3 regions of the Bradyrhizobium sp. B124 genome follow, and region 2 is predicted to be linked to each of the others. Evidence: predicted binding sites of a transcription regulator. Region 2 holds the regulator's gene; each other region holds the start of a gene.

Region 1 (2,267 bases), 1.7 Mb from region 2:
ACTCGGCGATCGACGGCCTCGTGCGCATCAACCAGCTCGGCGCCAGCATCTGGGAGGTCTCGCATGACTGGCTGAGGCTGTGGTGCCTGGCACTGGGCTATTTCGTGCTCGCCGTGATCTCCGCGCTGGTGTTCAAGAGAGGACAGCAAGATGCCCAACGCTAGGCGCATCGCCATTGTCGCGATCCCGCTTGGGCTCGTCGCGGGCGCGCTGATCTACGCCGAGAGCCGCGCAACGCCGGCCCCTGCAATCGTCGGCGTGGTCCGCTCGACCGAGGTCAGGATCGAGCCGGAAGTGAACGGCCAGCTGGTGTCGATCGCAGTCGAGAAAGGCGCCAAGGTGCACGCGGGCGACGTCCTCGCCAAACTCTCCGCGGTCGAGTTGAGCGCGCAGGCCGACCAGGCGCGGGCCGCGCATGCCGCCGCGGTGGCGAACCGCAACAACGTCTATGCCGGCGTACGCCGCGAGCAGATCGACTCGCTGAAAGCCGCGATCTCCAAGGCCAATTCACGGCTCGACTATGTGGAGACCCAGCTCAAGCGGATCACCACGCTGGCGAGCCAGAGCTTTGAAACCCAGCAGGCGCTCGACCAGGCCGAGAACGACGTTGCCGCCGCGCGCGCCGGCGTGGCGGCGGCCCAGGCGAATTACGATGCCGCCATGGCGGGGCCGACCAAAGAGGAGCGCGCCATCGCCGACGCACAGGTGCAGGCGGCCGCGGCTGCCGTCGCGGTGCTCGAGCGCCGTCTCGACAAGATGGTGCTGCGCGCGCCGGTCGACGGCGTGGTCAGCGTGATCGCGGCGGAAGTGGGCGAGAACGTTCGTGCGGGTCAGCCGATCCTGATGATCGCGGCGGCCGGCAAGCAATGGCTGTCGTTCAACGTGCGCGAGGACCATCTCGACGGTCTTGCGATGGGCAAGACCGTGAGCGTGATACCGAACGGTTCCGGCGCCGCCGCCAAGGCTGCCATCACCGAGTTGCGGCCGCTCGGGGTGTTTGCCACCTGGCAGGCCGAGCGTGTGATCGGCGATCACGACCGCAACACGCTGCGCCTGCGTCTCGACCCCGCAGGCGCCGCGGAAGGTCTCGAACCCGGCATGAGCGTCCGGATCGAGCGTTGACAACGCGCCGCGCCCGGTCGCGAGCCGCAATGAGGTGCGTGCTGTCGCCCTCCGGCCCGACGCGGAAGCTTGTGTCTGCCGGCCTCGCCGAATAGTCATCGGACTGTCAGAAGATTGCGACAAGAAGACAACAGCGTCGGTCCTGTTGGGCTCGGCCCTCATGGCATCGCCCCGATGCCGCGCAAAAGATGGAGACTTGGCCGTGAGGCAGATTCGTTCGCGACGGAAGATGCATGTTGGCGCGATGCTGCTCGGCGCGGCGGCTTTGGCGGTCCTGCTGCCGTCGATGGCGTCAGCGCAAACCCGCCCGGCGCCGGCCGGCGCCAAGCCGTTCCTGACCGTCGACGGCAAGCAGCCGCTCGTGATCGGGCATCGCGGCGTGCCGGGCCTGGTGCCCGAGGAGACCGAGGCCTCGTACGAGCTGGCCGCCGACCTCGGCACCGACGCGCTCGAAGAGGACCTGCATCTGACCAAGGATTGCGTGCTGGTGGCGCGCCACAATCCGTGGCTCGGCGACAACACCAACGTTGCCGAAGCGGCGAAGACCAATGCGGAAGTCGCGAAGCGCAAGCGCACCGCGCCGGGCGTTCCCGTCAAGGTGAAATGGGCGCAAACGCCGACCAGCGGGCCGGCCGAATATCCCACCGACCTCATCGATCCGGCCGATCCCAAATCGGTGCTGAAGGCGCTCATCGTCGATGGCGACGACCACACCAATGATTGGTCGATCACCGATTTCACCATGGACGAGCTGAAGACCTGGATCGCCGGCACCACCTATGATGCCGCCAACGAACGGCCAAAACTGTTCAACGGCAAGTTTCCGATCATCAGTTTCCAGGACATCATCGACATCGCCAAAGCCAAGAGCAAGACGACGGGACGTTCGATCGCGGTCTATCCGGAAACCAAGAATCCGACCTGGAACAATGCCCAGGCGATCGCCAATGGCTGCGGCGCGCCCGGCAGCCACCCGCTCGAGGATGCCCTGATCAAGATCATCAGGGATAACGGCCTCAACACGAAGGACGCGCCGATCATCGTTCAGAGCTTTGAGCCCGGCAGCCTGAAATATATGCACAGCCACGGACTCGAAACGCGGCAGGTCCAGCTGATCGACGGCAACGGCGTCGACTTCAAGACCG
Region 2 (2,267 bases):
CGCGGCAGCGCAAGGCCCGCCCCGCCCAGCACATGATGCGGGTGGCGCGCCCGGTCTCGCGCGGCAACACTGCGCTTGCGCACGCCTTCGAGGTCGAGATGGAGCCCGATCCGATCTCCTTCGACAACGTGGTGCCGATGAGCCAGCGGCTGTCGCTGCTCGAGCTCAACGAGGCCACCTGCCATTGGCCGGTCGGCGATCCCTCGAGCCCGGAATTCTTCTTCTGCGGCGGCAAGGCGCTCGCCGGTCTGCCCTATTGCGCGCATCACTCGCGCGTCGCCTATCAGCCCGCCGCCGATCGCCGCCGGCCGTCGGCGAAGCCACAGATCAAGTAAGCACTCGGGAAACTGCCTGGACTGTAAAAACAAATCCCCGCGAAAGCGGGGATTTTTTTGTGGCTCGTAGCCCGGATGGAGCGAAGCGTAATCCGGCGCGGTGTTTGAAGCGGAGAATGAAGTTCTGGATTTCGCTTCGCTCCATCCGGGCTACGTCACATCACCGGCGTCGTCCCGGCGTTCGCCGGGACCCATAACCACGAATGGGCGTTGTTAGAAAGTCGTCTGGCCGCTTGCCGATTGCGCCGGCCGCGGCGTATGGGTCCCGGCGTTCGCCGGGACGACGCCGTGTTGTGGTTTACGATTGTCGGCCAGCCTTACGGCTGCGGTTCGGCCTTCGCGAAGCGGTCGTCGAGCGCGTAGCCGGCGCCGCGCACGGTGCGGATCGGATCCTGCTCGCGGCCCGGATTGAGCAGCTTGCGCAGGCGGCCGATATGCACGTCGACGGTACGCTCATCGATATAGATGTCGCGGCCCCAGACGCTGTCGAGCAGCTGCTCGCGGCTGAACACGCGGCCGGGATGCTCGAGGAAGAATTCGAGCAGCCGATACTCGGTCGGACCGAGATCGATCGGACGTCCCGAGCGCGCCACGCGGCGCTTTTCGCGGTCGAGCTCGATGTCGCCATAGGTCAGCACGGTCGCAAGCCGCTCCGGGCTCGCACGGCGCAGCAGGCCCTTCACCCGTGCCAGCAGTTCCGGCACCGAGAACGGCTTGACGATGTAGTCGTCGGCGCCGGTGGCAAGCCCGCGCACGCGCTCGCTCTCCTCGCCGCGCGCGGTCAGCATGATGATCGGAAGCTGCTTGGTCTCGGGCCGCGCCCGCAGGCGGCGGCACAGCTCGATGCCGGACAGGCCCGGCAGCATCCAGTCCAGTACCACGAGGTCGGGAACGCGCTCCTTCAGGCGGGTGTCGGCATCGTCGCCGCGCCCCACCGTCTCGACATCGTAGCCTTCCGCATCGAGGTTGTAGCGCAACAGTGTCGTCAGCGCTTCCTCGTCTTCGACTACCAGAATGCGTGCGCTCATCGGCTTAAGTTCTCTCTCTGTGATGATCCGTTGCCCAGACGCAAACCGAAACGCTTACTTTCCTGAGCATAATCCCCGCGGAAACGACTTGTCGTGAAGACAATCCGGCTCCGCGCCTGCGGATCATGTCCTAGGTACCGGGCACCGTGGTGGCAAAGTTGGTCATGTCGCCCTTCGGGCGCTTGTCGGTGATCTGCTGGCCCTCGATCATGTAGAACACGGTTTCGGCGATATTGGTGGCGTGATCGCCGATCCGCTCGATGTTCTTGGCGCAGAACATCAGATGGATGCAGAACGAGATGTTGCGCGGATCCTCCATCATGTAGGTCAGCAGCTCGCGGAACAGCGAGGTGCAGATCGCATCGACCTCCTCGTCGCCCTTCCAGACGTTCATCGCCGCCGGCAGATCGTGCGCGGCATAGGCGTCGAGCACCGACTTGACCTGCGACAGCACGAGGTCGGTCATGTGCTCCAGGCCACGGATCAGCTTCAGCGGCTGGAAATCGCTCTCCAGCGCCGCGACGCGCTTGCCCATGTTCTTGGCGAGGTCGCCGATCCGCTCGAGATCGGTGGCGACGCGCATCGCGCTGACGATTTCGCGCAGGTCGATCGCCATCGGCTGGCGGCGGGCGATCGTCAGCACCGCGCGCTCTTCGATGACGCGCTGCAGATTGTCGATCTCGATGTCGGCGGCGACGACGCGCTTGCCGAGCGCGACGTCGCGACGGATCAGCGCGTCGACCGACTCGGTGATCATCCGCTCGACGAGGCCGCCCATCTCGGCGACCAGGCGGGTCAACTCCTGCAGGTCGCTGTCGAATGCCTTGGCGGTATGTTCAGAAGCCATCGCTTGTCTCCCTCATGATCCCGGGGATCACGATTTGGTGTCCTCAGTTTCGCATGA
Region 3 (2,267 bases), 3.7 Mb from region 2:
CTGCCGATCCCGAGCGCATAGCGCAGCGCGTCGCGGCGATCTTCGGAAATTGTGATGTCGTCGGATTGAGTCAAGCGGGCCTCCCTGCACCAGATCGGAGGAAGCCTAGCGTCGGTATCCGGTGCCAGCAAGTGCGCGCGCCTGCGCCATTGGTAGGCGAGGGGTGGCTATTTCTTCACCTCGCCCCGCGTGCGGGGAGAGGCGAAGGCCGCCTTTTGCGGCCGTCTCTCAAGAACGCCGAAGCGGAGCTTCGGCTATGTCGCATCGCAGATGCAATCCGGGTGAGGGGGAGTCTCCGCGGGCTCGTCTGTCGTCGTACTTGCGGAGGCAGCCCCTCACCCCAACCCTCTCCCCGTAAGAACGAGGCGAGGGAGCGCAGTCTCGCCCGGTCCGATCAATACGTTCCCGGCACGTACATCTCCGGCGGGATCGGGCCGCGGTGGTAGTCGGGGTTGCGGACCCGCGGCGGCAGCACCACCGGTTGGTGCGTGACCTGCTGATACGGGATCTGGGTCAACAGGTGCGAGATGCAGTTCAGCCGGGCGCGCTTCTTGTCGACGGCATCGACGATCCACCACGGCGAGTCCTGCAGGTGCGTGCGCTCCAGCATCGTTTCCTTGGCCTTGGTGTAGAGCTCCCAGCGGGTCCGCGCCTCGACATCCATCGGGCTCAGCTTCCACTGCTTCAGCGGATCGTGAATCCGCATCGAGAAGCGGAACGCCTGTTCCTCGTCGGTGATCGAGAACCAGTATTTCAGCAGGATGATGCCGGAGCGGATCAGCATGCGCTCGAATTCCGGCACCGACCTGAAGAACTCCTCATACTGGTCGTCGTTGCAGAACCCCATCACCTTCTCGACGCCGGCGCGGTTGTACCAGCTGCGGTCGAACAGCACGATCTCGCCGCCGGCCGGCAGATGCGAGACGTAGCGCTGGAAATACCATTGCGTGCGTTCGCGCTCGTTCGGCGCCGGCAGCGCCGCGACACGGCAGATGCGCGGGTTGAGCCGCTGGGTGATGCGCTTGATGACACCGCCCTTGCCGGCGGAATCGCGGCCCTCGAACAGCACGACGACCTTCTTCTTCTCGTGCTGCACCCAGTCCTGCAACTTGACCAGCTCGCCCTGCAACCGCAGCAATTCGCGGAAGTAGACCTTGCGATCGATCGACGGGCTTCCGGCGGCCCCGTCGTGGTCGAACTCGTCGAGCCTCACGTCGTCGAGCTCCAGCTCGAGTTCCTCGTCGAGGCTGTCGGCCATCTCCTGGTGGATGCGGGCGCGCAAGGCTTCGTCGCGCAAGGCTTCATCTCGGGTGGCTTCGTCGGTGAGGTCGGAGGCGGTCATGAAGGTCCGTCTTTCAGTATGTTAGATGGATCGACGGAAGCATTGACGGGCGATGTTACCCCTCTATGACATTGGCATGACCTCTGTTTCACGCAGCGGGCGGGACTGTGCTAACAAGCGATGACAAGATCAAAAAAGGAGACGCCGATGATTTTGCTCACGCCAAAAGACGTCCTGCCCGAGGACGGCACCGCCGGCACGCTGGTCGGACGGGTCTGGCTGCCGCAGGCGGGCGGACCCGCCGTGGTCGCGGTGCGGGGTGACGGCGTGTTCGACGTCACCGCGCGCTTCCCCACCGTGAGCGCGCTGTGCGAGGAAGCCGATCCTGCGGCCGCGTTGCATGCCACGCGCGGCGAGCGCATCGGCGATTTTGACGCCATCCTCGCCAACACGCCGCCCGATGGTCGCGACGCGACAAGACCGCATCTGCTCGCGCCGGTCGACCTGCAGGTGCTGAAGGCCGCCGGCGTCACCTTCGCGATCTCGATGCTGGAGCGCGTGATCGAGGAGCGGGCGCGCGGCAACCCGTCGTCGGCGGAGGCTATCCGCAAGGAGGTGGTGCGCCTGGTCGGCGACGATCTCTCCAAGCTGAAGCCGGGCTCCGAGCAGGCGATGCGGTTGAAGCAGGTGCTGATCGACCAGAACGCCTGGAGCCAGTATCTCGAGGTCGGCATCGGTCCCGACGCCGAAGTGTTCACCAAGGCGCCGACGCTGTCCTCGGTCGGGTCAGGCATGGATGCCGGCCTGCATCCGAAATCGACCTGGAACAATCCGGAGCCGGAGGTCGTGCTTGTCGTCTCCGGCGCCGGCAAGATCGTCGGCGCTGCGCTCGGTAACGACGTCAACCTGCGCGATTTCGAGGGCCGCTCGGCGCTCCTGCTGTCGAAGGCCAAGGACAACAACGCCTCCTGCGCGATCGGCCCGC

What was found. Region 2 encodes PhoB, which activates phosphate uptake and scavenging genes when phosphate is short. Its sites were predicted from a motif close to TGTCATNNANCTGTCAT; they were not measured.
Region 1: the regulator PhoB is predicted to act here: its motif matches at 1,216-1,232, upstream of AAFG13_RS14900 (glycerophosphodiester phosphodiesterase family protein).
Region 3: the regulator PhoB is predicted to act here: its motif matches at 1,397-1,413, upstream of ppk2 (polyphosphate kinase 2).

What each region holds. Positions count from the first base shown of each region.
Region 1 covers NZ_CP152413.1:3,079,052-3,081,318, forward strand. Annotated here, with positions in the region: gene AAFG13_RS14890 (ABC transporter permease) at 1-164, shown strand, start outside; gene AAFG13_RS14895 (efflux RND transporter periplasmic adaptor subunit) at 151-1,122, shown strand; gene AAFG13_RS14900 (glycerophosphodiester phosphodiesterase family protein) at 1,325-2,267, shown strand, end outside.
Region 2 covers NZ_CP152413.1:4,761,104-4,763,370, forward strand. Annotated here, with positions in the region: gene AAFG13_RS22775 (GcrA family cell cycle regulator) at 1-335, shown strand, start outside; gene phoB (phosphate regulon transcriptional regulator PhoB) at 653-1,363, opposite strand; gene phoU (phosphate signaling complex protein PhoU) at 1,494-2,210, opposite strand.
Region 3 covers NZ_CP152413.1:8,492,891-8,495,157, forward strand. Annotated here, with positions in the region: gene AAFG13_RS39740 (transporter substrate-binding domain-containing protein) at 1-74, opposite strand, end outside; gene ppk2 (polyphosphate kinase 2) at 395-1,342, opposite strand; gene AAFG13_RS39750 (fumarylacetoacetate hydrolase family protein) at 1,490-2,267, shown strand, end outside.